Regions from separate parts of the Lysinibacillus zambalensis genome, predicted to be linked through region 4. Evidence: riboswitches for the same ligand, from Rfam matches in the RefSeq annotation. Region 4 holds a riboswitch; each other region holds the start of a gene.
What was found. A riboswitch is a leader RNA that binds a small molecule or an ion and turns the genes downstream of it on or off. The one in region 4 is predicted to bind S-adenosylmethionine.

Region 1: it holds a riboswitch for S-adenosylmethionine, as region 4 does, so the genes downstream of both, ABNX05_RS25545 (O-acetylhomoserine aminocarboxypropyltransferase/cysteine synthase family protein) here and metK (methionine adenosyltransferase) in region 4, are expected to answer to the same signal.
Region 2: it holds a riboswitch for S-adenosylmethionine, as region 4 does, so the genes downstream of both, ABNX05_RS24085 (MetQ/NlpA family ABC transporter substrate-binding protein) here and metK (methionine adenosyltransferase) in region 4, are expected to answer to the same signal.
Region 3: it holds a riboswitch for S-adenosylmethionine, as region 4 does, so the genes downstream of both, ABNX05_RS23680 (bifunctional homocysteine S-methyltransferase/methylenetetrahydrofolate reductase) here and metK (methionine adenosyltransferase) in region 4, are expected to answer to the same signal.

What each region holds. Positions count from the first base shown of each region.
Region 1 covers NZ_JBEGDG010000041.1:10,464-18,218, forward strand. The annotation lists gene ABNX05_RS25535 (homoserine dehydrogenase) at 1-49, opposite strand, end outside; gene ABNX05_RS25540 (hypothetical protein) at 740-1,126, opposite strand; gene ABNX05_RS25545 (O-acetylhomoserine aminocarboxypropyltransferase/cysteine synthase family protein) at 1,450-2,751, opposite strand; SAM riboswitch class I at 2,869-2,982, opposite strand; gene ABNX05_RS25550 (glycerol-3-phosphate acyltransferase) at 3,385-4,017, shown strand; gene ABNX05_RS25555 (DASS family sodium-coupled anion symporter) at 4,199-5,680, shown strand; gene scpC (succinyl-CoA:acetate CoA-transferase ScpC) at 6,125-7,645, opposite strand.
Region 2 covers NZ_JBEGDG010000033.1:5,982-13,736, forward strand. The annotation lists gene ABNX05_RS24070 (PucR family transcriptional regulator) at 85-1,653, shown strand; gene ABNX05_RS24075 (carbon-nitrogen family hydrolase) at 1,728-2,522, opposite strand; gene ABNX05_RS24080 (pyridoxal phosphate-dependent aminotransferase) at 3,036-4,205, shown strand; SAM riboswitch class I at 4,553-4,656, shown strand; gene ABNX05_RS24085 (MetQ/NlpA family ABC transporter substrate-binding protein) at 4,863-5,693, shown strand; gene ABNX05_RS24090 (methionine ABC transporter ATP-binding protein) at 5,798-6,823, shown strand; gene ABNX05_RS24095 (methionine ABC transporter permease) at 6,816-7,487, shown strand; gene ABNX05_RS24100 (alpha-hydroxy acid oxidase) at 7,501-7,755, shown strand, end outside.
Region 3 covers NZ_JBEGDG010000030.1:30,588-38,342, reverse strand. The annotation lists gene ABNX05_RS23700 (YdcF family protein) at 1-257, shown strand, start outside; gene ABNX05_RS23695 (SEL1-like repeat protein) at 656-1,942, shown strand; gene ABNX05_RS23690 (protoglobin domain-containing protein) at 2,539-3,828, shown strand; gene ABNX05_RS23685 (protoporphyrinogen oxidase) at 4,109-5,497, shown strand; SAM riboswitch class I at 5,623-5,722, shown strand; gene ABNX05_RS23680 (bifunctional homocysteine S-methyltransferase/methylenetetrahydrofolate reductase) at 5,819-7,666, shown strand; gene metH (methionine synthase) at 7,659-7,755, shown strand, end outside.
Region 4 covers NZ_JBEGDG010000004.1:21,493-29,247, forward strand. The annotation lists gene ABNX05_RS07315 (alpha/beta hydrolase) at 1-490, opposite strand, end outside; gene pckA (phosphoenolpyruvate carboxykinase (ATP)) at 1,172-2,758, opposite strand; SAM riboswitch class I at 3,560-3,677, shown strand; gene metK (methionine adenosyltransferase) at 4,012-5,208, shown strand; gene ABNX05_RS07330 (gamma carbonic anhydrase) at 5,639-6,160, opposite strand; gene ABNX05_RS07335 (alpha/beta hydrolase) at 6,297-7,103, shown strand; gene ABNX05_RS07340 (alanine/glycine:cation symporter family protein) at 7,230-7,755, shown strand, end outside.

The sequences.
Region 1 (7,755 bases), on a different contig from region 4:
CTTGACCTACCGTTCCAAATCCTAATATAGCTGCCTTTATAGTTGCCATTTCTGTTATTCCCTCCAACTTACATTCCGCAGTTTCATTATATTTATTTCGTTTCAGCTTAATTCGTACAGATTTTGAATTGTTCGCTGACTTTACAAAGCAGGTCAGTTTGCCGTGTTTAACACTTCGTCTCAGACAGATATTTAGTCATTGTGTTTCACTCTCACTACAAAAATATTCTGAATGAAGATACAGTCTGTGAAACACACAAATTCAAATAATTCAAAATTTAACTTATTGAAAATTGTATCGTAAATACATACATTTCACAAGAAAAATCTTTCTAGGATGGACATTTGTTTCTCCTAGAAGTGCAAAGGAAATCGTTTTCATTCCTTTTATTATATGATTTTTCACTTGATCTATAAAATATTGAAGAAATATTGACGATTCTTATAAAAAATAAGGATCATCACAATTGTGTGGGGTTGATTTCTTGAGGGGCGCCCAACCTCCACTCCAATCAACTTATACATGTTATTAATATTAACAAATGTCATCCAAGCTTTTGTAATGAGCCAAAAATAATTGTCTTTCTTCTATTATATTTATGTAAATACATTTATAAAAATTGTTCTTTTGAAATATATTAATAAAAATTTTTTCAATTATAATAGTATATCTTCCAACATCTAATTAAAAAGCTCATTCCCTGTAGCAGCAGAGAATGAGCATAATTATATGAGGGATTTAACTAGCTTTTGCTAGTAATTTATAACGATATTGTGTTAACGCTTGTTGCACCAGTCTTATTTCCTCTAGCGTAAAATTTGGTATTGCATACGTACGTTCAACTAATTGGAACGTGCCGTATTTTAAGTAATACTCTGTTGCTGGTAGAGAGATATGACTTGCTCCATAGCCTTCATAAGCTTCAAAAACTTCTTTTACTGTATAGCCTTCTTCTTTGACATAAACAATTTCCTTAAAAGCTGAATGTCCGAAGTTCTCTTGCCATTTACTCTCAACTGATGCAAGTATGTTTTGAATGGACATGTTGTTCACAAAAACATGACCTTCATTTAACTCATAAATAAGATAAGATGCAATGTTTTGCGCACTATACACATTTCCCATTTAAAACACTCCTTTATCATCAGTATTGGTAGATAAGAGTAGTTACTGACTTAGCAACTACTCCGCTTCATATATTTCAAAAGTGGGGGAGCACTTATGAAAACTAAATGTCGAACGCTTTTCTTATTTCCTAGTATAAAACAAGGAATTAAACAAGTCAACAATACTTATCAAATTACTTGGTATTATTTTTAAAGATTTTCAGTTACCTTTACCGAATGAGGCAAGCGGATGATGTAGCAACGTTTTACGCATTACCAAATGAGGCCTATCGAATGGGAAAATACGTAAACGCTACAACATTAGTCAATGTCTTTTAGTATTTAGGCTTCTACTTGTTGCTGGATAGCTGTTACTTGTTCAATAGCTTGTTCTAAATCTGCAATAATGTCCTCTACTGCCTCTAAACCGATGGATAAGCGAATGAGCGACTCGGTTACGCCAGTTTGGATTAGCTCCTCAGCTGATAGTTGCTGATGTGTAGTAGATGCTGGATGGATAATTAATGATTTCGCATCCCCTACATTTGCTACGTGCGAGAATAATTTCACACTATCGATTAATTTACGCCCTGCTTCACGCCCACCTTTAATACCAAATGTAAGCACGGATCCGAAGCCATTTCTCAAATACTTTTTAGCTAACTCATAAGTAGGGAAATCTTCTAAGCCATTGTAATTTACATATTCCACAGATGGGTGGTTTCGTAAATATTCAGCTACCGCTAATGCATTTTCATTGTGTTTAGGAATACGCAAATGAAGCGTTTCTAAACCTTGTAATAAATTAAATGCTGCATCTGCACTTAATGTTGGTCCAAAGTCGCGTAGTAATTGCACTCGCAGTTTTGTGGCAAATGCAGCCGCTGCTGTGTCAATACCATAACGCAAACCGTGATAAGAATCATCTGGCTCTGTAAAGCCTGGGAAGCGTCCACGAGTCCAATCAAACTTCCCTGCATCTACAACAACGCCACCTAAAGTTGTACCATGGCCGCCAATCCATTTTGTTGCGGAATGAACAACGATATCTGCACCGAAATCAATTGGTGTAGAGCCATATGGTGAAGCAAATGTGCTATCAATAATTAATGGTAAGCCGTTTTCATGTGCTACATTCGCTACTGCTTCGATGTCTAGCACTTTTAAACTTGGGTTACCGTAAATTTCAGCGAACACCGCTTTTGTTTTATCTGTAATAGCTGCTCGGAAATTTTCTGGATTTGTTTCGTCTACAAAAATTGTTTTAATACCGTAGTTTGGTAGTGTGTTGGCGAATAAATTATAAGTACCTCCGTACAAAGAGCTACCTGCAACAATTTCATCACCTGCCCCTGCTAGATTTAAAATTGAAAATGCAATAGCTGCTGCACCAGATGAAAGTGCTACCGCTGCTGTACCGCCTTCTAATAAAGCGACGCGTTTTTCAAAAACATCTACAGTTGGGTTTGTAATTCGTGTGTAAATATTGCCAGCTTCCTCTAAGGCAAAAAGACGTTGCGCATGAGCAGTGTCTTTAAAAACAAATGCCGTTGAGCGATATACGGGTACTGTACGAGATCCTGTTACCGGGTCTGGCTCTTGGCCACCGTGTAACAGCAATGTTTCTGGTTTAAAATTTGTCATTGTATACCTCCATATGGTTATTTTTTTACGATGGCACCGGAGATGAGGAGGATTTTTTAAGTAGAAAACAAAAACCCTCTTCAGCTAAGAAGAGGGTTGCGGTTGCAAGTTTTCCTCCCCTTATCTGCCAGATCCAAGTAAGAATCTGTAGGAATTAGCACCTTAGCAAGCTCGTCACTTACTGGTTGCCGGGCATCATAGGGCCTATCCCTCCGCCGCTCTTGATAAGAGTATGTGATTCAATTTCCATCGTTGTTACAAAGTATAAACATAGACATTTTCTCTGTCAACACTAAAATTTTATTTTTTCCGAAACTTCTGTCTGCTTTTTTACGTATTACGAACGCATACATTATTTTAGTGTTACATAGTTCATCACTAAAAGTTTCGGAATGAAATTTGTTAAAATGTATCCCCTTTTCATAAGTTGATTGGAGTGAAGACTGGGCGACTCCTTGGGGATTACAATCGAGGAACGAAGTCGTAGCGGCAGCACCAAAAGCGGCTCATCGGACGCCCCCAGGAAGCTTTGCTCTGCGCGAAAGCGAAGCGTCAGCGGCAAAGCGCCCAGTCGGAACGGAAATCAACCACACGTTTTGGTGATAAGCCTATTATTTAGAAAGGAGGACTTTAATGTTAAAAGCCATTATCATTTTTCTTCTTGTTGGTTATTTGATTGGCTGCATTCATGGCTCTAAAGTTGCTCAGTTTTTATCTGGGGTAGATTTAAAAAAGACTGGTTTTGGTAATGCAGGTGCCTCTAATGCCACGCTTTCCCTTGGATGGAAATACGGCATATTAGTCGGACTTATCGATATCGGTAAAGGTGTTGCAGCTATAATCGGTGCACATGTCTATCTTGCTGATATAACACAATTAACTGAAGTACAAGTTTGGATCTTTATCTATATCGTAGCAGCCGGTGTCATTCTAGGTCATAATTTCCCATTTTATATGGGCTTCAATGGCGGCAAAGGAACTGCTTCAATTATTGGGATATTACTCGCGATTGATTGGAAAGTTGGCTTATTTGCACTCATTTTATTTGTTATTTTTTCTTTCGTGACGAGCTTTTTAATTGTCGGTGTACTTGAATTTTATCTCGTTTTTTGTACAGCCACATATTTATGGATTCCTGGGGTCGGCCCAACGTTTATAGCCTTATTTCTTTTTAGTATAGCCATCATTTTGCATATCGAAAATATTAAACGATTGATGCTAGGAACTGAGCCTAAAGTTACCTCTGCATTCAAGAAGAAAAACTAATATCTTTTGGATATTTTTGTCTTTTCTATGACCGCGGATTTTCTCGTAACTGCCCATTATCGCTATAACTAGAGCGCATTTGAACACACTAGCTTTTTTTACAATAAATAGACAATTTACTTTCTTAATAAAGCATTTTACTAGTCGATGTTATAGAAAATGCTAGAAAGGATGAGAAAGTATGTCTACTTCTGAACAAGCAAAACCGAAACGTAATTTGAAGCCACTCTGGATTGCATTAGCGTTCGCATCCCTAATCATCATAACTTTTTTACCGAACAACGGCGATTTACCTGTAGCTGGACAACGGGCTTTGGCTATTTTAGCTTTCGCGGTCATCCTATGGGTTACAGAAGCAGTGTCCTATCCCGTTAGCTCTGCCATGATTATTGCTCTAGTTACAGTTTTACTAGGATTAGCTCCGTCAATGGAAGATCCAACGAGAGAGCTAGGAACATCAGATGCATTAAAATTAGCATTAAGCGGATTTAGTAATTCAGCAGTTGCACTAGTAGCTGCAGCTCTTTTCTTAGCGGCAGCCATGCAAATTACCAATTTACATAAACGTCTTGCACTATGGATTCTTTCACTAGTAGGGACAAAAACGAAAGCCATTGTCTTCGGTGCTATTTTAGTATCTATTGCACTCGCATTCTTCGTCCCTTCTGCTACTGCACGTGCAGGCGCAGTTGTACCAATTCTACTCGGAATGGTAGCGGCATTTGGTTTACCACGCGATAGTCGACTTGCTGCTTTACTTGTCATTACCTCTGTGCAAGCTGTCTCCATTTGGAATATCGGTATTAAAACGGCAGCAGCTCAAAATATGGTCGCTTTAAATTTCATTAAAGAACAATTTGGTGTGGATATTTCATGGGGTGCTTGGTTGCTTTACGCGGCTCCCTTCTCCATCATCATGTCAGTAGCTCTATTTTTCATTATGATTACACTAATTAAGCCTGAAACAAGCAATATCGAAGGTGGCCGAGAAGTAATCAAAAAACAACTTGCGGAACTTGGCCCACTAAAAGCTCCCGAAATTCGATTAATCATAACATCTGTCGTTTTACTATTTTTCTGGGCTGCTGAGGGCAAACTCCACCCATTCGATACGACAACGGTCACAATCGTTGCAATTGCCATTTTATTAATGCCCAAAATCGGGGTCTATACGTGGAAACAAGTTGAACCGCATATTCCTTGGGGTACAATTATCGTCTTTGCAGTAGGAATTATGTTAGGAACAGTCTTGCTTAATACTAAAGGTGCATCTTGGTTATCTGATAAAGTATTCGGTTCACTCGGTTTAGATTCTATGCCAATTCTTGCAACCATTGCCCTTGTCACTTTATTCAATATTCTTATTCACTTAGGCTTTGCGAGCGCAACAAGCTTAGCATCTGCGCTTATACCAGTATTTATCGTTTTAGCTTCAACATTAACGACTAATGTCGATCAGGTTGGTTTCGTTATCGTGCAACAATTCGTTATTAGCTTCGGCTTCCTCTTACCTATTAGTGCACCACAAAATATGCTTGCATATGGTACAGGAGCCTTTACAACAAAGGATTTCTTAAAGTCTGGTATTCCATTAACGATCATCGGATACATCCTAGTTCTTTTATTCTCCGCAACATACTGGAAATGGATTGGATTATTGTAAGAAGCAGCTAGGGTTTTCTTTGGACACCTGATCACTTTACGGGGTTACCTGATCACTTTACGGGGCTACCTGATCACTTTACGGGGACACCCGATCACTTAACAGGGCTACCTGATCACTTTCCCGGCTTGCCTGATCACTTACCGGGGTTACCTGATCACTTACAGGGGACACCCGATCACTTTACGGGGATACCCGATCACTTTACAACCTTACCTGATCACTTTACGGGGATACCCGATCACTTTACAGCCTTACCTGATCACTTTACGGGGATACCCGATCACTTTACAGGCCTACCCGATCACTTAACAGGGCTACCTGATCACTTTACGGGCTTAACCGATCACTTCGTAGAGCTACCTAAACTTTCGGGACAACATTATTAACAATGAAAAGCCTTGAAGGAACAAATAAACTGTCCTTCAAGGCTTTTTCAATTTATTATTTCGATAAAGCTGGGTTCTTCATCGTGCCATTTTTTGCGTAATTCACATGCCATGAGAGCGCTTTTTCTAAAACATGTGGCGTATGATGTCCACCTGTTGCTTCATTGGCATCATTAAAATACTTCCATAGCTGCTCACGATACTCCGGGTGTGCACAGTTATCGATAATGAGTCCAACCCTCTCTCTTGGAGCAAGCCCACGTAAGTCTGCTACTCCCTGCTCTGTTACGATGACGTCTACATCATGCTCTGTATGGTCTACATGCGACACCATTGGAACGATACTAGAAATATTTCCGCCTTTTGCATAAGATTTTGTGACAAAAATACCTAATCTTGCATTACGCGCAAAGTCTCCAGAACCGCCGATTCCATTCATCATTTTTGTACCAGAAACATGTGTAGAATTCACATTCCCGTAAATATCTACTTCTAATGCCGTATTAACAGAAATCAACCCGAGTCGGCGAATAATTTCTGGTTGGTTAGAAATCTCTTGCGGACGTAATACTAGTTTATCTGTATATTTTTCAAAATTACCATAAACTCTATTTCCAACTTCCTCGGAAAGTGTAATTGAAGTAGCAGATGCGAAGTTTACCTTTCCGGCATCAATTAATTCGAATACCGCGTCTTGCAATACTTCTGAATATACTTCTAAGTTCTCAAACTCAGAATCTTTAAAACCTAATAAAACGGCATTTGCTACTGAGCCTACTCCCGATTGAATAGGCCTTAAGCTTGTTGTTAAACGCCCTACTTTAATTTCTTCACGTAGGAAATTTAATAAATGATTAGCCATAATATCTGTCTCTTCATCCGCAGGGACAATTGTTGATGGCGCATCTAAAATATCTGAAATTACAATGCCTTTTACTTTATTTAAATCTAGTGGTATACCAATTGTGCCAAGCCGATCAGATACATTTTGCAATGGAATTGGATCACGTTGCCCCTGTAGTCCTGGTACAAAAATATCATGAACACCTTCTAATTCATCAAGCTGAGCTACGTTCAACTCAATAATTATTTGGTCTGCCTCTTGCACAAAAATCGGAGAGTTACCAACTGAAGTTGTAGGAATTAGTAAGCCGTCTTCTGTAATAGCAGCTGCTTCAATAATCGCAAAGTCAATGGGACCGATAATACCTTGACGTACTAGCTCCGCATTATGAGATAGATGCGCATCAACGAATGTGATGTCACCACTGTTGATTTTGTTACGAATGCCGGCATCTGCTTGGAAAGGTCCACGTTTACGAATAACGCCAGCTTCTGCTAAGTATTGGTCGACTTCTGGGCCTAGTGATGCACCTGTATATACATCTACCTTGAAGTTCTCCTTTTTAGCTTTTTCCACAAGCGCAAGCGGTACCACTTTAACGTCACCAGCACGAGTAAATCCACTCATCCCAAGTACCATACCATCCTTAATCCAAGACGCTGCTTCATCTGCTGATACTACCTTGCTCCGTAGCTGTTCATTACGAAGCTTTTTCGCCAACTTTTCTTCCATCCCCTATTCCTCCATCCGACTTTATTTTGTTCAACTAGATTATCCGGTTTACTCATTTTGGTATAGTCATCCATTTATTAGAAATCCAACCAAATGAACCGCCCACACAT
Region 2 (7,755 bases), on a different contig from region 4:
ACAATATTTAAGTTAATTTCAGCAAAAATAATACATCAATGAGAAAACTAGATAAATATTTATGTTAAAAGGAGGGAGGGTAACATGAGTCAATTTAAGCTTCAAGTGAAGGATGTATTAGAAAACACATACTTCCAAAGTGCAGAGGTCGTAGCTGGTGAAGATGGTTTATTACGAATTGTAAAGTGGGCTCATGTGATTGAAATTATACAAGTAGATAATTTTCTAGCTGGTGATGAATTAGTTTTAACAACGGGGATCAGCCTTCAGCACAGCATCGAAAACTTTATCTTTTTCGTAGAATCTTTAATCGAAAAAAATTGCGCGGCACTATGCATTGAATACGGGACTTCCATACAGACCATCCCGGAAGTGATTGTAGCTCTTGCTAACCGTCATAGCTTCCCTATTATCGTTTTTCATGACACGGTTCCTTTCGTCCGTATTACACAAGATTTACATAGTCAAATTATGAATCAACAATATTTAATGATCTCTACTTTAGAATCCTACTCTCAAACATTAAATAAAAATGCTCTATTAGGACAAAACGCAGAAGAAATTTTACAAAATATGTATCATGAATTGAAGACACAAATCATCTTTTCTATTAAAGGTCGAGAGCCTATCTTTTTTCCAAATATGCGGCATACTAAGCGCCAACAACTAGTTACGCTGGAAAAATCAGCAACCGTGTTTAAAAATGAGCCCATCTTTATTTTTGACCAGCATTATGCAGATTTAACGCTCTATAGAGAAGATGGTCTATTCTCAGAGTTTGAATTACTTATTTTAGACCGTACAGCCACTGCCTTGGCACAGCTGTTAATGAGAGAATTTTATATTGAAGAGAAAAGGGACATTGAGGATGCCTCTATTTTAGGAGATTGGATCGATCAAAAACTATCGAAAGAGGAAATTTATAAATTTATCGTCAGCTATCATTCTAGCTATAAGCTTTCTAGCGGGACCGTTTTTATGTTAGCAATGCCTAATGCAGTCTCTAAAGTACAAGAGGATGTCGTCTACAGCAAGCTCTACTACCGAAACCTTTTTGAGCAAAATGGATTTATACCATTTCTATACGAAAGGAAAAGCTATGTCATTTTTATTTTACTTCATCAGAAAGATAGTAAATCGAGTCGCGAATTATTAAATACATTAGTTTCTTCCCTGCAGAAAACTGATTTTTATAAAAAACAAATGATTCAAGGGTATCAAGTAGCCATTGGCAAAGTCGTAGCAGACGTAGAGGAAATACCGAAGAGTTATCAAACTGCACTCGAAACATTGTATATTTGCAGTAAAGTACAAACTACATCTTACTTTTATGATGATTTACATTTGTATCACCTCATCTATAAATTACAGATGCAAGTAAATTTGCAGGAAGTGATTCAAGATTATTTACAGCCCGTTATTGAATACGACAAAAAAAATAATAGTAAGCTATTAGAAACACTGCAAGTATACTTGCAAACGAACGGCTCTAAACAACAAACCGCTAATCAACTGTTCATCGTACGCCAAACGCTCTACCATCGTTTAAAAAAGCTTGAAAGTCTTTTAGGGAAAAATTTCATGAAGGGGCATAATCGAATTACGCTTGAATTTATGTTGCTCGCCAATTCTTTAATTGAGGATAAAAACTAACTACATGTTTATGATTGATCAGTGATGTTGCAAGAATAGCACGCTCAAAATCGCTATGAGCGTGCTATCAGATTTTAATTTTCGGTAACTACTCCACTATATAATGCTGGTCTGCGGTCGTCATAAACTGGAATTCTGCCTCGTACTTCATCGACAATCGAAAAGTCCACGTCAATGACAGCTACTTCCTCGTCCTCTGCACCAACCCAAAGCACTTCGCCCCACGGTTGAATAATCATTGATTGACCATTAAAGTTTTCTACTTTTCTCGATATACGATTAACAGCGATCACGAAGCATTGATTTTCAATGGCACGTGCTTGCAGCAATGTGTTCCAATGATCGATACGTGGCGTCGGCCATTGTGCCGGCACGAACAATACTTTTGCGCCATCTAAAGCGTGAGCACGTAGCCATTCTGGGAAGCGAATATCATAGCAAATCACACCTGCAGCCTCGATATCACCAAGGGCAAAGCGATTCATTTCATCCCCTGCTTCTAAATATAAATGCTCGTCCATCAATCGGAAAAGATGTGCCTTGTTATATTCACCTACTAACTCACCATTGTTATCAAACGTATACATCGTGTTGTAAAATTTATCGCCCTTCTTCGTTGAAACAGAGCCTCCAACAATATGTACGCCAAGCTCTTTCGCTAGGTTTGATAAAAATGCTTTCGAACGTTCTCCATTCACATCTGCAAGCTCTGATAATTTTTCAAGCGCATAGCCTGTATTCCACATTTCCGGTAATACAATAATTTCTGCACCTTGTTTTGCCGCTTCACGAATCTTTTCTTCCGCACGAGCAAAATTTTCTTCTACTTTGCCAAAACCAACATTTAGTTGGATACACCCAATTTTCATCTTAATTCCTCCCCTTCTCCCAAAAGTATTTCTTTTACTGCATTTGTGCTTTTCTATATTTCATTATACTACAATTGAAAATGATATCGCTGTTGTCTGAGCTTAGAGCAGCTTTGGAACAAAAACAAAAAGACCAGGATCTCAGCAATAAAGTGAGCCCTGGCCTTTTCGCGAAAGTGAATCTTACTAATCATTTTTGCTCTTAGTTTTAGATTCTATTAATTAGTACGATTAAGATTAATAAAAGTTACAGTAATTAAAAAAAAAATTAAATATTATTTTAAAGGGCTTAAAAGTAATGCCAAAACCTATGTTTTATGGGCATTGGTAAGATGCCTCAGATGTTGTTACATGACAAGGCATAATTACGTTCGGAATCTTCTTTGTACTTAGGCTCGCATGCTCTCTGTTTGTGTTTTGTGCGTCCATCTTTGTAAATTGAGACTCTAGACAATTAGTAAAAAAAGTAATAATATTTGCATCAATTATTATTTTCTAAAAAGGAGAACATGCATGGAATTCTCAAAAAAACTACAGCAACTCCCGACTCAATTTTTTGCAGCATTGGTGCAAAAAGTGAATAGTGCTTTAGCAGAAGGGCGCGATGTTATCAATCTCGGTCAAGGCAATCCAGATCAGCCCACTCCCCAACACGTTATAAAAGCGTTACAGGAGGCAGCTGAAAACCCTCAAAATCATAAATATTCTCCATTCCGCGGCCTAGTAGAATTACGTCAAGCAGCTGCAGACTTCTACAAACGTGAATACAATGTTGATATTGACCCTGAAACTGAGGTAGCTATTCTTGGTGGTACAAAAATTGGTCTTGTTGAGCTGCCATTAGCGGTTTTAAACCCGGGTGATACAATGTTATTACCCGATCCTGGATATCCAGATTACTTATCTGGTGTTGTATTAGGTGATGTTAATTTTGAAGTCATGCCACTTTTTGCAGAAAATGATTTCCTGCCTGATTATCATGCTCTTTCTGATGACGTAAAAGAAAAGGCTAAGCTACTTTACTTAAATTACCCGAACAACCCAACTGGTGGTACTGCAACACTTGAATTTTTCGAGGAAACGGCGCGCTTTGCTAAAGAGCACAACATAATCGTCTCACATGATTTCGCTTACGGTGCAATTGGATTTGACGGCAAGAAACCTATTAGTTTCCTGCAAGCGGAAGGTGCCAAAGAGGTCGGCATCGAGATGTATACATTATCTAAAACATATAATATGGCAGGCTGGCGTATTGGATTTGCAGTTGGTAACGCTGATATTGTTGCGGCTATTAATCTTATTCAAGATCATCTATTTTGTAGTCAATTCCCTGCCGTACAACAAGCAGCAGCGGTTGCCCTTACAGCATCACAGGATTGCGCGAATACGCTAAGAGCGACTTATGAGCGTCGACGAAATGTTCTTATCGAAGAAGCACAGCGCATTGGTTGGCAAGTAACGGCACCAAAGGGCTCTTTCTTTGCATGGCTCCCTGTTCCATTAGGTTATACAAGCGAGCAGTTTGCTGATGTATTGCTCGACAAAGCTGATATCGCAGTAGCTGCTGGCAATGGCTTCGGTCAATACGGTGAAGGCTATGTTCGTGTAGGTTTACTCGTAAGTGAAGAACGCTTACGTGAAGCGGTCAGCAGAATTGAAAAATTAAACCTATTTAACTCATGAACATTTGATTCCCTCTATCAAAAAACTGTCCCATCAGCTCACGCTTGCTAAGGGACAGTCTTTTCATCTCACTATTTTTTGTGGTAGCTCTAGCCCTTCTTCTATTGGATAACATTGGTCATAAACCATTTCTTCATACGGACACACCACCCCACTAATCGCTCATAGAGCCATGAAAATGCGTTTCATATCTCCCATCCCACACATAGTTGACTCTCACTAACATTCCCACCCATCTCCCTTAATGGAATATTGTAATAAAATAAAAAATTTTAAAAATTCCATTGACTTACCATAACCAATAATTTATATTAGTCCTATCGGATTTACAAAAAAATATTATAAATCTCTTATCAAGAGTAGCTGAGGGACTGGCCCTATGAAGCTCGGCAACCTCCTTTTTTAAGGAAGGTGCTAAATCCTGCAAACGATATCGTTTGAAAGATAAGAGAGGACACTTTTTTTATGAGCCTCTCTTAATTTTTTAAGAGAGTTTTTTTTATCTTCATTTACATGAAGATAAAAGCCTCAGGCGGATGTCACAGATTTTGAAAGGAATGAATTGTGCTAGCACAATTCAATATCCGGACAACAATTACGCCAAGGCGAAATTGTTTTTTTATACAAACCGATAAAACAACTTTGGAGGTATGTCTCATGAAAAAGAAAAACAAAATTTTACTAGGTTTAGCAAGTCTCACATTAGTAGCAGCATTAGTAGGTTGCGGTACTAAAGAAGATAAAGGTAGTCAAGGTAAGGCTATTAATGAAAATAAAATTGTAGTAGGTGTAACTTCTGGTCCACACGAACAAATTGCAGAAGTTGCTGCAAAAGTTGCCAAAGAAAATGGCTTAGAGGTAGAACTAAAAACGTTCTCTGATTATGTTTTACCAAATACATCGTTAGCCGAGGATGATCTTGATGTAAACAGCTATCAACACAAGCCTTTCCTCGATGCATTTAACAAAGATCACAAAACAGATTTAGTGCCAGTAGGAAAAACAATTTTAACTCCAATGGGCATTTACTCTGAGAAATATAAATCATTGGATGAAGTTCCTGATGGTGCTACATTCGGATTACCAAATGATCCAACGAACGGTGCTCGTGCTCTATTTGTCCTTCAAGAGGCAGGCATCATTAAATTAAAAGAAGGTGCAGACTTAACAGCTTCTACTCGCGATGTGGAAGAAAACAAAAAGAATTTTAAATTCATTGAATTAGAGGCTGCACAAATTCCGAAGCAGCTTAGTGAAGTAGATGTGGCAGCTATTAATACGAACTTCGCTCTTGATGCTGGTATTGATCCTAAAAAAGACTCCATTCTTTTAGAATCTACTAACTCTCCATATGTAAACTACATCGCGGTACGTTCTGAAAACGAGGATGACCCAGCGATTAAAAAATTTGTTGAAGCCTATCAATCTGATGAAGTACGCAAATTTATTGAAGAGGAATTCAAAGGTTCTATCATTCCAAGCTGGTAAGTAACGATGAAGGGCCTTTCATAAATTAAGAATCTGCGAGACTCCTATAGGAATGCTAGCAGATTCTTGCTTTATAAAAGGACTTAGAAAGGAGATATCACAGTATGATTCAACTAGAAAATATAACAAAAGAATTTAAAACTAAAAAAGGTATCGTTAAAGCAGTAGATGGCATTAACCTACATGTCAAAAAAGGTGAAATTCATGGGGTTATTGGCTACAGTGGTGCAGGAAAAAGTACCCTTATTCGCTGTGTTAATTTATTAGAGCGTCCAACAACAGGTAAAGTATTGATCGACAATGTAGATATTACTTCCCTTTCTTTAAACGACCTTCGCGAAACGCGTCAAAAAATCGGCATGATCTTCCAGCATTTTAATCTCTTAAAAACAGCGACCGTTTACAACAATATCTCGGTACCATTAAAACTTCTAGGCTATAACGACTCTGAAGTGAAAAAACGCGTTGCAAAATATGCAGAAATTGTTGGCCTAACAGAGAAATTAGATAGTTATCCTAGCCAGCTTTCGGGTGGTCAAAAGCAACGTGTCGCTATTGCACGTGCACTAGCCCAAGAGCCTGAGATTTTACTCAGTGATGAAGCGACAAGTGCTCTCGATCCTGAAACAACTGACGCTATTCTTGAGCTTCTCTTAAAAATTAACCGTGAACTGGGCATCACTATTTTACTCATTACACATGAAATGAATGTTATTCAAAAAATTTGCGATGATGTATCCGTTCTTGAATCAGGGACGGTTGTGGAATATGGCTCTGCTATAGAACTATTTTCGAAGCCTCAGCACCCAACGACACGAAAGTTTTTAAACACTATTTCTCAACGTAATTTATCTCCTTCCCTTATCGAGCAATTGAATCTTTCCGGAAGTGTGATTCGTTTAACATTCCTTGGTGAAAGTACCGGGAAGCCATTACTTGCAGAAGTGAGCAAAGTTTATGATGTACAACCAAATATTTTAACAGCCAATATCATTGAATTAAAAAATGGCATCGTCGGGAATATTGTCGTGCATCTTCACGGTGAGGCACATATCGTAGAAAAGGCACTTAAATATTTTACAGAAAACGGGGTAGACGTTGAGGAATTAGGAGGCGAATTAAATGAATAGCATTCAAAGCTTCTTTGCAGACTGGTCAAATGTTATTGGGCAATCCATTATCGAAACCTTTCAAATGGTCGGGATTTCATTATTGTTCTCTATTTTAATTGGGATCCCTTTAGGGCTTTTAATCGTTTTAACCCGACCAGGGCAATCATTTGAAAATAAATTTCTCTATCAATTTTTCAATTTATTTATTAATATTATTCGCTCTGTACCGTTCATTATATTACTATTCTTCATTTTACCGTTCACTAAGCTGATCGTTGGCACAACTATTGGTGTAAAAGGTGTTATTGTGCCGCTTGTTGTTTATACAGCGCCTTATATTGCGCGACTTATGGAAACGGCACTATTGGAAGTTGATCCAGGTGTTGTGGAAGCTTATACAGCAATGGGTATTAAACGACGTCACATCATTTGGAATGTCTTACTACGTGAGGCTCGTCCATCCATTATTTTAGGCTTAACAATTGCCACAATCGGTCTGATAGGAGCAACAGCAATGGCTGGAATGGTTGGTGCTGGTGGTTTAGGTGATCTCGCATATCGTTACGGTCATTTACGCTATGAGGTCGATGTGATGTATGCGACAGTGTTTATCTTAATCATCCTTGTTCAGATTATTCAATCAATGGGTAACCGCTTTGCTGCGAAACTAAAGAAAGATTGATAGGAGGATTACGATGACAAAAACAACACATGGTGATCTACTGTTAAAAAATATAAATGCACAAGCCCCCTTCCCTATTTGCTTTGCAGATTTAGAAAAGGCTGTTGCAGAAAAGATGGAAGCTGGTCCGTTTGGCTACATTCGTTCAGGTGCTGGGGGTGAACAAACATTACGAAATAACCGTGCCGCCTTTGAAAAATACTCTATTATTCCACGCTTTTTACAGGATGTTTCAAGTATTGATACATCGATTGAGCTGTTCGGAAAA
Region 3 (7,755 bases), on a different contig from region 4:
TGGATAAACATGCTCAGGGGAAAAAATATCGATCCTTATTCGTAACAAATAATTTTCATGTTTTTCGTGCAAGTATTTATGCCAAAAAGGTGAAGCTTGATGCACAAGGTGTTGGTTCAAAGACAGCCTTTTATTATGTACCTAATGCATTTACTCGTGAATTTATTGGTTTATTAGAAATGTATAAATGGATTCATGTCACTGTCTTTTTGTTTATTACATTGTTTATTGGCTTATTATTAAGAGCATATGTGTAACCAATATAGAGCTGTCTTCCATATAATAGTGGCAAGGTGCATTTTATTTCCATTCAGTAGAAGACTTCCACTTCAAGGTGGTGAAATGAATGCGGACGGGGTTCCTTTTTTAGAGTGTGTCTAAATACCTACTGAAATAGAGGGGCTCAGTTTAAGAGTGCCACGTCCTGTGGCAATTGATCTGTGCGAAAGCGCAGTGCAACGTAGCGACAGCAACAAATGTTTTCTGTGCGAAAGCGCAGTGCAACGTAGCGACAGCAACAAATGTTTTCTGTGCGAAAGCGCAGTGGCAACGTAGCGACAGCAACAAATGTTTTCTGTGCGAAAGCGCAGTGCAGTAGCGACAGCAACAATTATGCCAAGGCGAAATTGATAGTAGTGTGCGAGGGGGAAAACGAATGTATGGGCAATTTTTAGCAAAAAAAAATAAAGAGCGAATAGTGTCCCTACAAAAGCTCGCGCAAACGCAAGATACGTGTTTTGCGCAAAACATTGATTTGATAGCAGTCAAAGAAGTACAGTTAGCAGCCGTGCACAAAATTGTATATCAAGTTGTGCAGGGACTATTGAAAAAAAAACAACAACGACATTTACAAATTATACATCCAGAACAGACACAGTCAGTACAGGAGAATGTGCTAACGCTTTTAGCTGAATATGATGATTTACTGCGTGAAGCAATTCCACTCCCTATCTATATTTTCATTTGGCAAATTTCTTCATTGGAGAAGTTAGCTAATTGCGTTGAAGTTGTTGATGATGTACTTGATATATTGGAATGGTATTTTATTCATCAAAATGAGCAAGTTGAAGCATTTGACGAAGAAGTTCTTGATCATGAAGTAATCATAGACTTATACAAAGATGCCATCGAGGAACAGGATGCGGATGCACAGTTTCAACTTGGTGATTATTATAGTGCTATCGACGGGACATATTTCCAACCAGAAAAGTCTGTGAAGTGGTTCGAGTTAGCAGCATCACAAGATAATGCTGATGCACAATATGCTCTAGGTAATTTTCACTTTGAAGGTATAGGTGTAGAAGAAAACTATAACATGGCTTTTTCACTGTACGAGGCTGCAGCAAAGCAAGGGCATCCGGATGCCGCGAATAATTTAGCGGATATGTATTTTAACGGTGAGGGAGTGCCAGAAAATTTGGTACTTGCGAAGAAGTGGTTCGAATTTGCCGCACAACATGGTGTGGCAGAGGCCATGTTTACACTCGGAATTATATACGAGCAGGGATTAGGAGTCGACAAAGATGAGGAGCAAGCTTGTAGCTATTATAAAAAATCTGCTGAAGTAGGCTATATTGAGGCACAATATAGGTTTGGAGGAATCTATCTAGAGGGTCGGTTAGGGCAACCGAAAGATGTGAACCGTGGATTATATTGGTATGAAAGAGCAGCGAAGCAATATCATGTCGATGCCTTTTATGATTTGGGTTTTATTTGGAGCCAAGGGTTAACAGGTATACGGAATATTGAAAAAGGTATTCATTGGTTTAAACAGGCCGCCCTTCAAGGTGATTCGGAAGCAAAATTACAACTAGGGCACATATACAATAAAGGGGAAGGAATAGCTAGAAATATTAACGAGGCTATAAAATGGTATGGTCTTGCAGCAGATGCTGGAAGTGCGGAAGCGGCAATTTTACTGCAAGAATTGAAAGGGGAGTAAGTATTTTTTATTAAAAAGTAATAGGTTTTTAGATTCAATTATTACCCTTTTTGATATAGATATTAAGTTTTAGTTCTGTTGCTATGAATGAGTATATATTACCAGTTGTGGTTGGCCGTTAAAATATCAATATAATAAAGTGGTATTACCTCGAACTAAAACAAAGGAAAAATAAGCATAAAAAAAACAGAGATGATGTCAATTGGCTACCCAAAAGTATTGTGGTAGCTTTTTTGCTGTTTTAGATAATAAGTAAGACAACAGGTACTTTTTGTTCAATTAATGTAAAAAAATGTAATTATAAAAATTGACAGCTATTTATAAAATGTATAAGGTATATGAGGGATTTTGAAAGGTAGTTAGTAGCGATAGCTAATTATAAAGTTACCATTTTTAGTTGATTTAACAAAGGGACAGAGTCATAAGTAATACTGAGGGTGTTCTCACTAAAAGTTAGGGATGACAATTCCACAGGAAGGCGCCTAGCCCGAATGGAAATCAACTGTACGTTATGGTGATGTTTTTTTATTTTTAAGTGAATGGAATTAAATTTTTCTCAGCTTTTAAAAGTACACGGCATGAAAGAGGGTAAATGTGTGATTTTTCAAAAACAGAGAAAGACAACGGCGTTAGATTTAGAGCAATACATTGTAAAAATGGATATAGCGAATCGCAATTCAATAAAAAAGCAAATTGATTTGCTTAAATTGACGAAGCGGGATTTACAATATTTAAAAGCCTTTCAACCTTTTGTAGAAGGCAATATTGATAACATTGTTAATCGATTTTATGAAATGATTGTAACTGAACGTACTCTAGTAGATATTATTAATAAACATAGTTCTGTAGAGAAGCTGAAAATTACTTTAAGACGTCATATTATTGAAATGTTTAATGGTACGATTGATGATGATTTTTATCAAAGAAGAGTTAAAATTGCTAAAGTACATGTACATATCGGGCTTAAAACACAATGGTATATTTGTGCTTTTCAAGATTTAACGGCATCATTTATTGACTTAGTTGAAGAACATGTTCATCATCCAATGGATCAACTTAATACAATTAGGGCTATCTCAAAAATATCTAATTTTGAGCAACAGTTAGTTTTAGAGGCTTTTGAGCATACCATTGAGCAGCTTCATGAAAAAATAGAACGTAGAAAAGAAGTAATAGAGAAAAAAATCGTAGCGTCTTCGGAAGGTCTTGCCACAATATCATTGGAAACAAACAACTCGTTTCATCGCTTAAGTGAACAATCGGATGAAATTAAACAACTGGCAAAAAAATCACTTCAAGTGTCGACTATGGCTGAGAGTCAGGCATTAGAAGGTCGTGAACGATTAAAGAATCAATCGCAAAATATGAGTAATATTATTGATTCGCTTGATGGTATAGCGGAAAATATTACACAGTTGGCAGATATGTCAAGGGAAATGGAATCGATTATGAATGTTGTGACAAATATTGCTAATCAAACGAACTTGTTAGCTTTAAATGCGGCAATAGAAGCGGCTCGCGCTGGAGAATCGGGTAAAGGCTTTAGTGTTGTTGCAGATGAAGTGAGAAAACTATCGATTCAAACAAAGGAATCTGTCACATCGGTTGCGACTTTATTACATAAAACGAATGAGCGGACTGATAAACTTGTTCACTCGCTTAGTAATATTCAAGAAGAGGTAACTTCTGGTGAGGAAAACATGGTTCAAACGGAAGGCCAATTTACTAATATATTGGACGCTATGACCGAAGCCAAAGAACAAAATGGACAGATGGAAAAAGAAGTACAAGCAATAGTAGAAGTACTAAGTCAATTAGGTATTGCTTTTAATGAAGTGAAAAATTCCGCTGAAGAACTAGCTAGCTTTGCACAAAATTTAAATTAATGAAGTGAAAAGCAGGAGACAAAGAAAAATAAAGATGCTTTACACTGTAGTGTATAATAACACTATATCAACTGTTAATATATACGATCCGCTAGGTAGATAAAAATACCGGTGAAAATATGCTGTTAAATTCAATATATACTAATTGAACATAGAAAAGAATGGAGCTATCCTATGCGCTGGATAGCTCCATTTTTGCTAAATTTGTAAAGGGTTTAACGTAATTTTCGATAAAAAAAGTTTATACTGAAATAAAGAACTAAAAATAGGGGCGGTTAATATGAAAACAGTAGTTGTATTAGGTGGCGGAATTACGGGTTTGTGTACGATGCATTATTTACAACGTCAAGTTCAGGAGAAAAACTTAAATGTAAAGCTAGTACTCGTTGAAAAAAATACATACCTTGGTGGTAAGCTTCACTCTGCATATGAACAAGGCTTTATCATGGAAACAGGAGCAGATTCTATAGTAGCGCGTCATAAAGGTGTTATGGAGTTAGTAGAAGAACTTAATTTTGAACAAAATCTTGTGTATAACGAAACGGGTGTTTCGTATATTTTCACAAATAATGAGCTACATGCTATCCCAGCAGATTCAACGTTTGGTATTCCTATGAGCTTACAATCTCTAGAGGAAAGCACGCTTGTATCAGAGAAAGGTAAAAAAGAAGCATTAAAGGATTTAACCATGCCAAATGAAGAATTTACAAAGGAAAGTTCGATTGGAGAATTTTTAACGTACTATTTAGGTGAGGAGCTTGTTCAAAACCAAATAGCGCCCGTACTTGCAGGTGTATACTCGGGAGATTTAAATCAACTTTCAATTGCTTCCACTTTACCGTATTTAATCGATTACAAAAATGATTACGGTAGTATTATTAAAGGCTTTGATGCAAACAGGGAACAATTTTTGAAAGCCGCCAATAAAAAATTTATTTCATTTAAAAATGGTTTATCGTCATTAATTGATCGACTTGAAGAAACATTAACGGATGTAGAAATTATAAAAGGGATTGCCACTATAAGTGTTAAAAAGCAGGAGAATCAGTACTCCGTTACATTAGCAAACGGTAAAATAATTGAAGCAAATCATGTTGTCATGGCACTGCCAAATGAAGCGGTACAAAGCTTATTGCAGGATGAATCTTTGAACGGCTATTTTGAACAATTCAATACTGCATCCGCCATTACGATTTACTTAGGGTTTGATGTACCAGATAATAGATTACCCGCGGATGGAACAGGCTATATTGTGTCACATAATTCGGATGTTATTTGTAATGCAGCAACGTGGACAAGTCGCAAGTGGAAACACACGTCAGCAGAAGGAAAATTACTTGTACGACTTTTTTATAAGAGCATTAACCCTGAGTATGAGAGATTGCGTTTGATGTCAGATGAAGAGTTAGCAGCGGTTGCTCTAGAAGATGTAAGAAAAAGCTTGGGGATTGAGGAAACACCAACAATTGTGGACGTGACAAAATGGATCGACCAAATGCCAAAGTATGATTTGGCACATCGTGAAGCGTTGCAAGGTCTCGTACAAGAGCTTGAGAAAAACTATCCGAATTTATCAATAGCGGGTTGCTCTTATTTCGGAGTGGGCATAGGTGCGTGTATTCAAAATGGTAAAAAAATTGGTGAGGAGCTTGCTGAAAAACTATCGTAATTGTTTGATTTAAATCAAAATATGGTATTTTTCGTGAGATTTTACCTCTGTTCTGTGAAATAGTCTTGACTCAATCGTTCGTAAACGATATGATTCTTTTAATTATTTAAAAAATTCATACAACATTCTTATCAAGAGAAGCTGAGGGACTGGCCCTGTGAAGCTTCAGCAACCAACTTATTGTCAGGTGCTAAATCCAGAGGACCGTAGTGTCGAAGATGAGAAGGAAAAACAATGACGAAACGTTAAAGCCTTCTTTTTATGTAAAAGAAGGCTTTTTGCATTTTAATTTTTATAAATAAAGGAAGAGAGGCTAGTTTTATGGGATTGCTTGAAAGGTTAAAAACGCATGTTCTTACAGCAGATGGTGCAATTGGTACAGTTTTATATGGCTATGGCTTGGAGTATTGCCACGAGGAAATGAATATACAAAGACCTGAATTAATTGAAAAGATTCATAGAGAGTATATAGCGGCAGGTGCCGATATTATTCAAACGAACACTTACGGAGCTAATGCCATAAAATTAGCCCGCTATGGATTAGAATCTCGTGTGCAGCAGTTTAATGAAGCTGCTATAACGATTGCAAAACGAGCAGCGGCAGATGGTGGACAATTTGTTTTAGGTACTATTGGGGGAATCCGTGGTATTCGAAAAAGCGACGCAACGTTAGAGGAAATTTTAGCAACAGTTGATGAGCAGGCAACCGTTTTACTTGCAGGAAATCCAGATGGCCTTTTACTTGAGACATATTATGATTTTGAAGAGTTAACAGCGACTTTAGCAATGCTACGAGCTAAAACGAAATTACCGATTATTGCTCAAGTTTCTATGCACGAACCAGGAATTTTACAAAATGGAATGAGCTTAAATAACGCTTTACATGAACTTGAAGCGCTAGGTGCTGATCTCGTAGGTGTTAACTGTCGCTTAGGTCCTCACCATACAATACAAGCATTTGAAGGTGTGGAGCTTCCTAAGAAAGCATTTATGTCAGCGTATCCGAATGCTTCTCTTCTTGATGTAGAGGATGGCCGTGTCGTTTATGAGTCGGAGGCAGATTATTTTGGTCGAGCAGCTGTAGAGCTTCGTGATCAGGGGGTACGTTTAATTGGTGGTTGCTGTGGTACGACACCAAAGCATATTGCTGCAGCGAAAAAGTACTTAGAGGAGTTATCTCCAGTCGAAGAAAAGTATGCAAAGCCAGAAAAAGTAGAGATTGTCCGTGAGGCTGAGCCAGCAAATTACGAACCATTACATGTAAAAGTAAAACGAGAACGCTCAGTTATAGTGGAATTAGATACACCAAGACATTTAGAAATTGAAGGCTTTATTGCGGGAGCAAGAAAAATATATGAGGCGGGCGCAGATGTAGTCATGATGGCAGATAATTCACTTGCTTCTCCAAGGATTAGTAATGTCGCAATGGGTGCCTTACTGAAAGAAACACACGGGGTACGACCGTTAACTCATATAACATGCCGAGATCGTAATTTAATTGGACTTCAATCACATTTAATGGGATTAAATGCACTAGGTATTCACGATATTTTAGCAGTGACTGGAGATCCGACGAAGGTGGGCGATTTCCCAGGGGCCACAAGCGTTTATGACGTATCTTCAATGGAGCTAATCCAATTAATAAAACAGTTAAATGAAGGTGTATCGTTCTCGGGGAAACCACTTCGTAAAAAGGCGAATTTCTCTGTAGCGGCTGCCTTTAATCCTAATGTACGTGTACTAGATCGCGCGGTATCTCGATTAGAGAAGAAAATTGAATATGGGGCAGATTATTTTATTTCGCAGCCTGTTTATACAAAGGAAAAAATCGTGGAAATATACGAGGCGACAAAGCATTTAGAAACACCAATTTATATAGGTATTATGCCAGTAACGAGCTATAAAAGTGCGGAGTTTTTACATCATGAAGTGCCAGGCATCAAACTATCCGATGATGTGTTAGCCCGTATGAAGGCATGTGGCGATGATAAAGAACGCGCAACACTAGAAGGGATTGCAATTGCCAAGGAATTAGTAGAAGTAGCAGCGGAATATTTCAATGGTATTTACCTCATCACACCATTTTTACGCTATGACATGACACTAGAATTGATGAAATTTATTGAGCAATTGGATGAACAGAAAAAAGGGGTAAGTATAAATGGCTAAGCACTTGATTGAAGAACAACTAGAGAAACGAATTTTAATTCTTGATGGCGCAATGGGTACAATGCTACAAAATGAAAATTTATCAGCAG
Region 4 (7,755 bases):
AATTGGTAACATTATTAATCCATGAGACTACATCAAGCCGATCGTGCCAGCCCATCCCAATATAGTCACCCTCGCTTTTTCCATGAGCTCTTGCATCTGGTATGAGAACATTGTAGCCTGTATCATAAAAATGCTTAGCATACTTTGACATTTGTGAGCCATCAGATGAATATCCATGGAAAACAATTGCCCATTTATTTGTTTCGTTTGTATTTTTAAGCGTATAGGCATGTAATTTCAAATCATCAAAAGACTTTACATAAGAATCCTGGTAATTCTCCTTAAACCATTTTTCACTCTCTTCTTTTTCTTTTGCTTCCTTAGGATTACCAGCGATTGAATTGTGCGGTGCATCAAGCACAGCTGATTTATCTGTATTAGGATTTAAGGCGAGATTATAAAAATAATTCCCTGCAAAAAATCCAGCACCAACAAACAATACTAATAGAAGACTGACAATGATAATAATCACTTTATACTTTCTTTTCATATATTTCCTCCTAAAACTACTATTATGAATTATACACAAAGTTACCAATATGAAAAGTGGACTTTTCTAAAATAGGGGAAAATAAAAAAGGGAATGACTTGAATCGATCCCTTTGTATGTTGTCGAACTACTATTAATTTAGTGTGGCTCTTCGGCAAAAATGAGGGATTGATTTCCGCTCCGACTGGGGGCGTCCGATGAGCCGCTTCGCTGCAGGGTCTCGGGCCAACAGATGTTTTTTGCGCGAAAGCGTAGTGTTAACGTAGCGACAGCAACAGGTTTTGGTTTTGTTTGTGCGAAAGCGCAGCGACAGCAACAGGTTTTGGTTTTGTTTGTGCGAAAGCGCAGCGACAGCAACATCAGGATGTTGGTCACGAAGGCGTTATCACAGGACGTGATGCTTTTAGCCTTCGTTCCTCTATATCGCTGATCGCCCAGTCTCCGCTCCAATCAATCCATTCACTCAGCGTGTATCTTCTGGCATGCTACTGTAATTAAAAGTGTTAAAACGCTAATGTTTTAAATACGAAATGGAAGCGGCAACAAAATGCAAGGCAGTGGAAGTGGCTAGATATAAAGGATAGCGAGTAGCCTAGTATGGAAATCTCTCTCATTTTCATAAAAATTTTCTCTTTCAACAAAAAAAGGGAACGACTGAAATCGTTCCCTTTGCTTAGTAAATTATTTTAATGGACCACCAAGGTTTGTGATAGCTTCAGAAACATTTGAGAATTTCTTGAAGTTTTCGTTGAATAAACCAGCAAGTTCAGCAGCTTTTTTATCATAAGCAGCTTTGTCTGCCCATGCATCACGAGGATTAAGCACTTCAGTTGGTACACCCTCAATAGTAGTTGGGATGTTTAAACCGAATACTGAATCTTGAATTGTTTCAACATCAGTTAATTTACCATCAATTGCAGCGCGCACCATTGTACGAGTGTAAGAAAGCTTCATACGGCTACCAGTACCATATTCGCCACCAGTCCAACCAGTGTTCACTAAGAATACTTGTGCACCGTGCTCGTCAATTTTTTGACCTAACATTTCAGCATAAACTGTTGCTGGAAGTGGAAGGAATGGAGAACCGAAGCAAGTAGAGAATACTGGTTCTGGCTCTGTTACACCACGTTCTGTACCAGCAAGTTTAGATGTGAAACCGCTTAGGAAGTGGTACATTGCTTGCTCTTTTGTTAATTTACTGATTGGAGGTAATACACCAAATGCATCAGCTGTTAAGAAGATGATTGTTTTTGGGTGACCAGCAACAGATGGATCAACAATATTTTCAATGTATTGAATTGGATAAGCTACACGTGTATTTTCTGTTAATGAACCGTCATCATAGTCACAAACACGAGTTTCTGGATCAACAGCTACGTTTTCTAAAACAGAACCGAAGCGAATTGCATTGTAGATTTCTGGTTCTTTTTCAGCAGAAAGGTTAATTGTTTTTGCGTAGCAACCGCCCTCAATGTTGAATACACCGTTATCAGACCATCCGTGTTCATCGTCACCGATAAGCTTACGATCAGGATCTGCTGATAAAGTAGTTTTACCAGTACCAGATAAACCGAAGAATAATGCAACATCACCAGCTTCACCAACGTTTGCTGAGCAGTGCATTGAAAGGATGCCTTGTTGTGGTAATAAGTAGTTCATAATACCGAAAATAGACTTTTTGATTTCACCAGCGTATTCAGTACCACCGATTAGGATGATTTTCTTTTCAAGTGATACAATGATGAATGTTTCAGAAGCAGTGCCATCAACGGCAGGGTCTGCTTTGAAATTAGGAGCTGAGATAACTGTGAAGTCAGCAACATGAGAAGCTAATTCCTCTTTAGTTGGACGGATAAATAATTGATGAGCGAACAGATTGTGCCAAGCATATTCATTGATTACTTGAATGCTTAATTGAGAATCTTTGTCAGCACCAGCAAAGCCTTTGAATACGAATAATTCGTCCTGTTCTTTTAAATATTTTACTACTTTTACATATAAGTTATCGAACACTTCAGAAGAAATTGGTCGGTTAACTTTTCCCCAGTCAATTTTATCTTTTGTGCTCTCTTCTTCTACCGTATATTTATCTTTAGGTGAACGACCAGTGTATTTGCCAGTTTCTGCACGAACTGCGCCATCTACTGTTAACATAGCTTCACCACGAGAAGTAGCTTTTTCAGCTAATTGTGGTACTGAAAGTTGAACATTAATGTTACTGCCGCTTAATAATTCCTTCAGTTCGTTTGCAATTTCTACTGAATTCATCGATTAAATACCATCCTTTTTTATAGTATTCCCTTGAGTCTGAGGGAGATTTTCTTAATTTCAAAAATAGTATAACACAATTGCTTAAATAATCTATACTAATTCAGAAATTATTTTTCAGATTTTATTACTTTTCAAGAAAACGACAAAAAGTAAATTGATTCGTTTTGATAATGCTTTTTACCCTATTTATTATAAGTGATCAGTCAATCACTTTCGACACAGCAAAATTGTGTTCTAGAAGCTTTTGGCTTATATGAGGTTCGCACAGGATGTGAAGTTTTCAGCTTGTTTTTTATTAGTTGGAGCTTGTCTTCGATTGAAAAGGGCTACAATCATTTTCATCCACCACATGTTCCGTAGCTGACGCTTTGCTTTCACTACAAAATGTGCTGTAAAGGGTTACACATATGTTAACACATGATGTGAGGTGGAGAGTAGGGATTATTTTGTTTGAATTTACAGGATAATACAAATGAGTTTCATAATAATGGTATAACTGTAGCTAACGCTTTGCTTTCGCTATAGATAAACAAAGCGTCGGAATCGGTTTTGTGCTTATGCCTGTAGACGTTATTTTGCGAAAGCGCAGTGTTAACGTAGTGACAGCAATGTGTTTTTGTCTTTGCGACAGTGACAGCAAGAGAGCTGACATGATTTTCGCTTTCGGTAATGCTACAGGACGTGGCGTTCTTACACTGAGTTTCCCTATTTTAGCGGGTGTTTGGGCACTCGCTGAAAGAAGTTAAAAATATTTGACAACGTTCGACCTTTTCCGTATTATGAGATATTGAACGGATACTCTTATCCCGAGCTGGTGGAGGGTCAGGCCCTGTGAAACCCGGCAACCTGCATGAACTATTTCACGACATGCGCTGGTGCCAATCTGATGCAAGGGAAACCCCTTGAACGATAAGAGTGAAAGGTTACGAAGTCATTATTCCTTTCCTCATGTAAAGTAAGCGTGAGAAAAGGATTTTTTTATTGTTAAAAACGAATGTAAAGGTAAGTATATAGTCCTTTCCTTATTATAATGACGGATCTTTCGAAAACCTCGTGTTAAAAGCAGTAGTTGTTTTTTGTGCGGAAACGTAGCGACAGCGACAGTTGTTTTTTTGTGCGAAAGCGTAGTGAAACGTAGCGACAGCAACAACTGCTTTAGAGTTCAATCTATAGGAGCGGGCTTGACATGGGTAATGAGTACCGTATTAATTCGCAAATATTATTTGTAAAAGTAATTGGAGGAAAACCAAATGACAAAACGTCGACTGTTTACATCAGAAAGTGTAACAGAAGGACATCCAGACAAAATTTGTGATCAAATCTCGGATGCCATTTTAGATGCTATTTTAGCAGAAGATCCAAACGCACGTGTAGCGTGTGAAACAACAGTAACTACTGGTTTAGTATTAGTAGCAGGAGAAATTACTACGTCTACTTATGTAGACATTAAAGGTATCGTTCGTGATACTGTAGCAGAAATCGGTTATACACGTGGGAAATATGGCTTTGATGCTGAAAATCTAGCAGTACTTGTTGCTATTGGTGAACAATCACCTGATATTGCTCAAGGTGTTGACCAAGCATTAGAGGCACGTGAAGGCTCTATGACAGACGCTGACATTGAAGCAATTGGCGCAGGTGACCAAGGCTTAATGTTCGGTTATGCATGTAACGAAACACCAGAGCTTATGCCGTTACCAATTAGTTTAGCGCATAAATTGGCTCGTCGTTTAACGGAAGTACGTAAATCTGGTGAACTAGGTTATTTACGTCCAGATGGAAAAACACAAGTAACAATTGAGTATGATGAAAACAATGTACCAGTGCGAGTTGATACGATTGTCATTTCTACACAGCATGACGAAGAAGCTACACTTGAGCAAATTCAAGCAGACTTAAAAGAATTCGTTATTGCTCCAGTTGTTCCGAGTGAATTATTAGATGCCGAGACTAAATATTTCATCAACCCAACTGGCCGATTCGTAATTGGTGGTCCAAAAGGAGATGCTGGTCTAACTGGACGTAAAATCATCGTTGATACATACGGTGGCTATGCCCGTCATGGTGGTGGTGCTTTCTCTGGTAAGGATGCAACTAAGGTAGACCGTTCAGCGGCATATGCAGCCCGCTATGTGGCAAAAAATATCGTAGCAGCTGGTTTAGCAGATCGAGCTGAAGTACAACTAGCTTATGCGATTGGTGTTGCTCAACCTGTATCTATTGCTGTTGATACATTCGGGACAGGAAAAGTTACGGAAAGTGAAATTGTAAAATGGGTACGCGAGCTATTTGACCTACGCCCAGCAGGGATTATTAAAATGCTTAACCTTCGTCGCCCAATTTATAAGCAAACTGCAGCATATGGTCACTTCGGTCGTACAGACTTAAATGTACCTTGGGAACAAACGGACAAAGCAGACGCATTAAAAGAAAAAGCAGGTTTATAAACTATTCAGCTAAAGTAATAAAGTAGTTGGACAAATATTTTAAGATACTATTACAGAAAGGGGCTTAACATGCTATTGCCCCTTTCGTTGTTTTTAACTTCTTTCAGCGGGTGTCTAAACACCCGTTGAAAGAAGTTAAAGCCCCCGGTGGATGTCACGGAATCAGAAAAGAGTGCTTAGGGGATGTTAGCCTAAAACCATCGCATTCATGCGATAACGACTAACTGACCTACATCGGTAAAAGGGACATGTCCTGTGGCATTACCGAAATGACCGACATCGTGTCGGCCTTCACGCAGGCCTAAGCACAAAGCCGATTCCGGACGCAATTATGCCGAGGCATAATTGATCAAAAAATAAGCGACATATACAATCACGTGGGGATCGGTTGTCCAAGCAACGTGGAGCTGCTTTGATTTAGTTGAAATAACTATTTATTTTTTGGTTGAAGAGATTTATAGTATTGGCCTTTTTCTACATATTCATGTATGATGCGTTCCATATCTTCTATATCTTCATCATTTAATTCTCTTACAACTTTTGCGGGACGCCCTAATGCTAAGCTATTTGGAGGAATGACTTTGCCTGGAGGAACAAGGCTACCCGCCCCAATAAATGCACCCTCTCCAATCTCCGCTCCGTCTAATATGATAGAGCCCATACCTATTAAGGCTTTCTTACGAATCGTACAGCTATGTAAAGTTACTTGATGTCCGACTGTTACCTCATCTTCGATAATTAGTGGATATTTAGGGCTTTGATGCAAGCAACAGAGGTCTTGAATACTAACTCTTTTTCCGATAATTGTCGGTGATACATCCCCTCGAATAACTGTGTTAAACCAAATAGTTGTTTCAGCACCTATTGTAACGTCACCAGTTATGGTCGCATAATCGGCAATAAATACAGATGGATCAATATTGGGTGTTTTACCTTTAAATGGATAGATCATGAGAATCGCCTCTTTTCTTTCTATGATGTAATATTATCGTATCAAATACGCAACTTGATGGAAATATTAAATTAAAATGAGCTAGATATTTCGTTATAATCATTGTGTAATTATTTTTTTAGGAGGACTATGTGAAATGTGGAAATGGGAAGCTGATGGACAAGCAAAGGCTGTGGTTGCAATTCTTCATGGTGCATATGAAAATCACCGCTGGTATGCATGGCTTATAGAAAAATTAAGATTGGAAGGCTTCCACATAGTCATGGGGGATTTACCTAATCATGGAGTGAATAAAGGGTTTTCAAATGTTCACGATGAAGATTTTAAAGAATACAACAAATATACAAGGCATTTGATCGAGAATGCTTTTTCGTATAATCTACCTGTCTTTTTAATAGGACATGGGCTTGGTGCGACACTATTACTACATACCATGCAAAAACGAAAATATGAATGCGCAGGAATTATTTTAACTTCACCATGGCTTCATTTAAAGCTACTGCCAGGTAAATTATCAAATGCTTTAACTAGTTTAAGTGCCCTGACTGCAAATGTGAAGCTGACTCATGAAATTACTATAGAATCTTTAACGCGCAGTGTAGAAGGTAGAGATGAGATGAAGGATGAAGTTCCTTTTTCGTCAATTGTTTCAGTGAAATGGTATCGAGAACTACAGCAAATGATGCGCAATTTAGTGTTATTGCCTAAGGCAGAATTCCCTAATAGACCTATGTTAGTGATGACAGCTGAAAAAGATAATATTACTGAAACTAAACAAACTCGTAATTGGCTTCATCTGCAGGACTTTACAGAGTTTCAATTTAAAGAATGGGCAAACAGTTATCATAATCTATTTCATGAAGTAGAGCGTGACGAGATTTTTGTTTATATACGTGATTTTATTAATAATGCTCTTCGAAACATTGGCTATATAATTAAGTAGTGAATGACCTCTCCAATTAACTAGAAAATTACTAACTTTTTGTTACTTGAATATAATGTTGTAATTTTCTGAAAAGTGTAATACTATAATGACCTAAAGTATTATTTTTCAAATTGGAGGGGTAAAATGGAAGCAATCGTTGGGAAAATGAATGAGATTTTATGGGGACCGTGGTTTATTTATGGCATTTTGTTAATTGGGCTCTTCTTTTCAATCATTACAAGGTTCCTACAAGTAAGACACATTAAAGATATGTTTGTTTTAATGTTTAAAGGCGAAAAATCGGAAAAGGGGATTTCATCTTTCCAAGCAATGTCTATTGCATTATCTGGTCGAGTAGGGACAGGTAATATTGCCGGTACAGCTACAGCAATCGGGATGGGGGGACCTGGTGCTGTTTTTTGGATGTGGGCAATCGCCTTTATCGGTGCGGCAACTGCTTATGTTGAGTCGACATTAGCTCAAATTTATAAAGAAGAGAAAGATACAGAATATCGTGGTGGGCCAGCTTTTTACATAGAAAAGGGAATGGGGCAAAAATGGTTTGCTGTCATTTTCGCTGTTGCTGCATTAGCTGCCATGTTAGTGTTGATGCCGGGTGTTCAATCAAATGCAATTGCGACAGCTGTTGAAAACGCTTTCTCTGTTGACA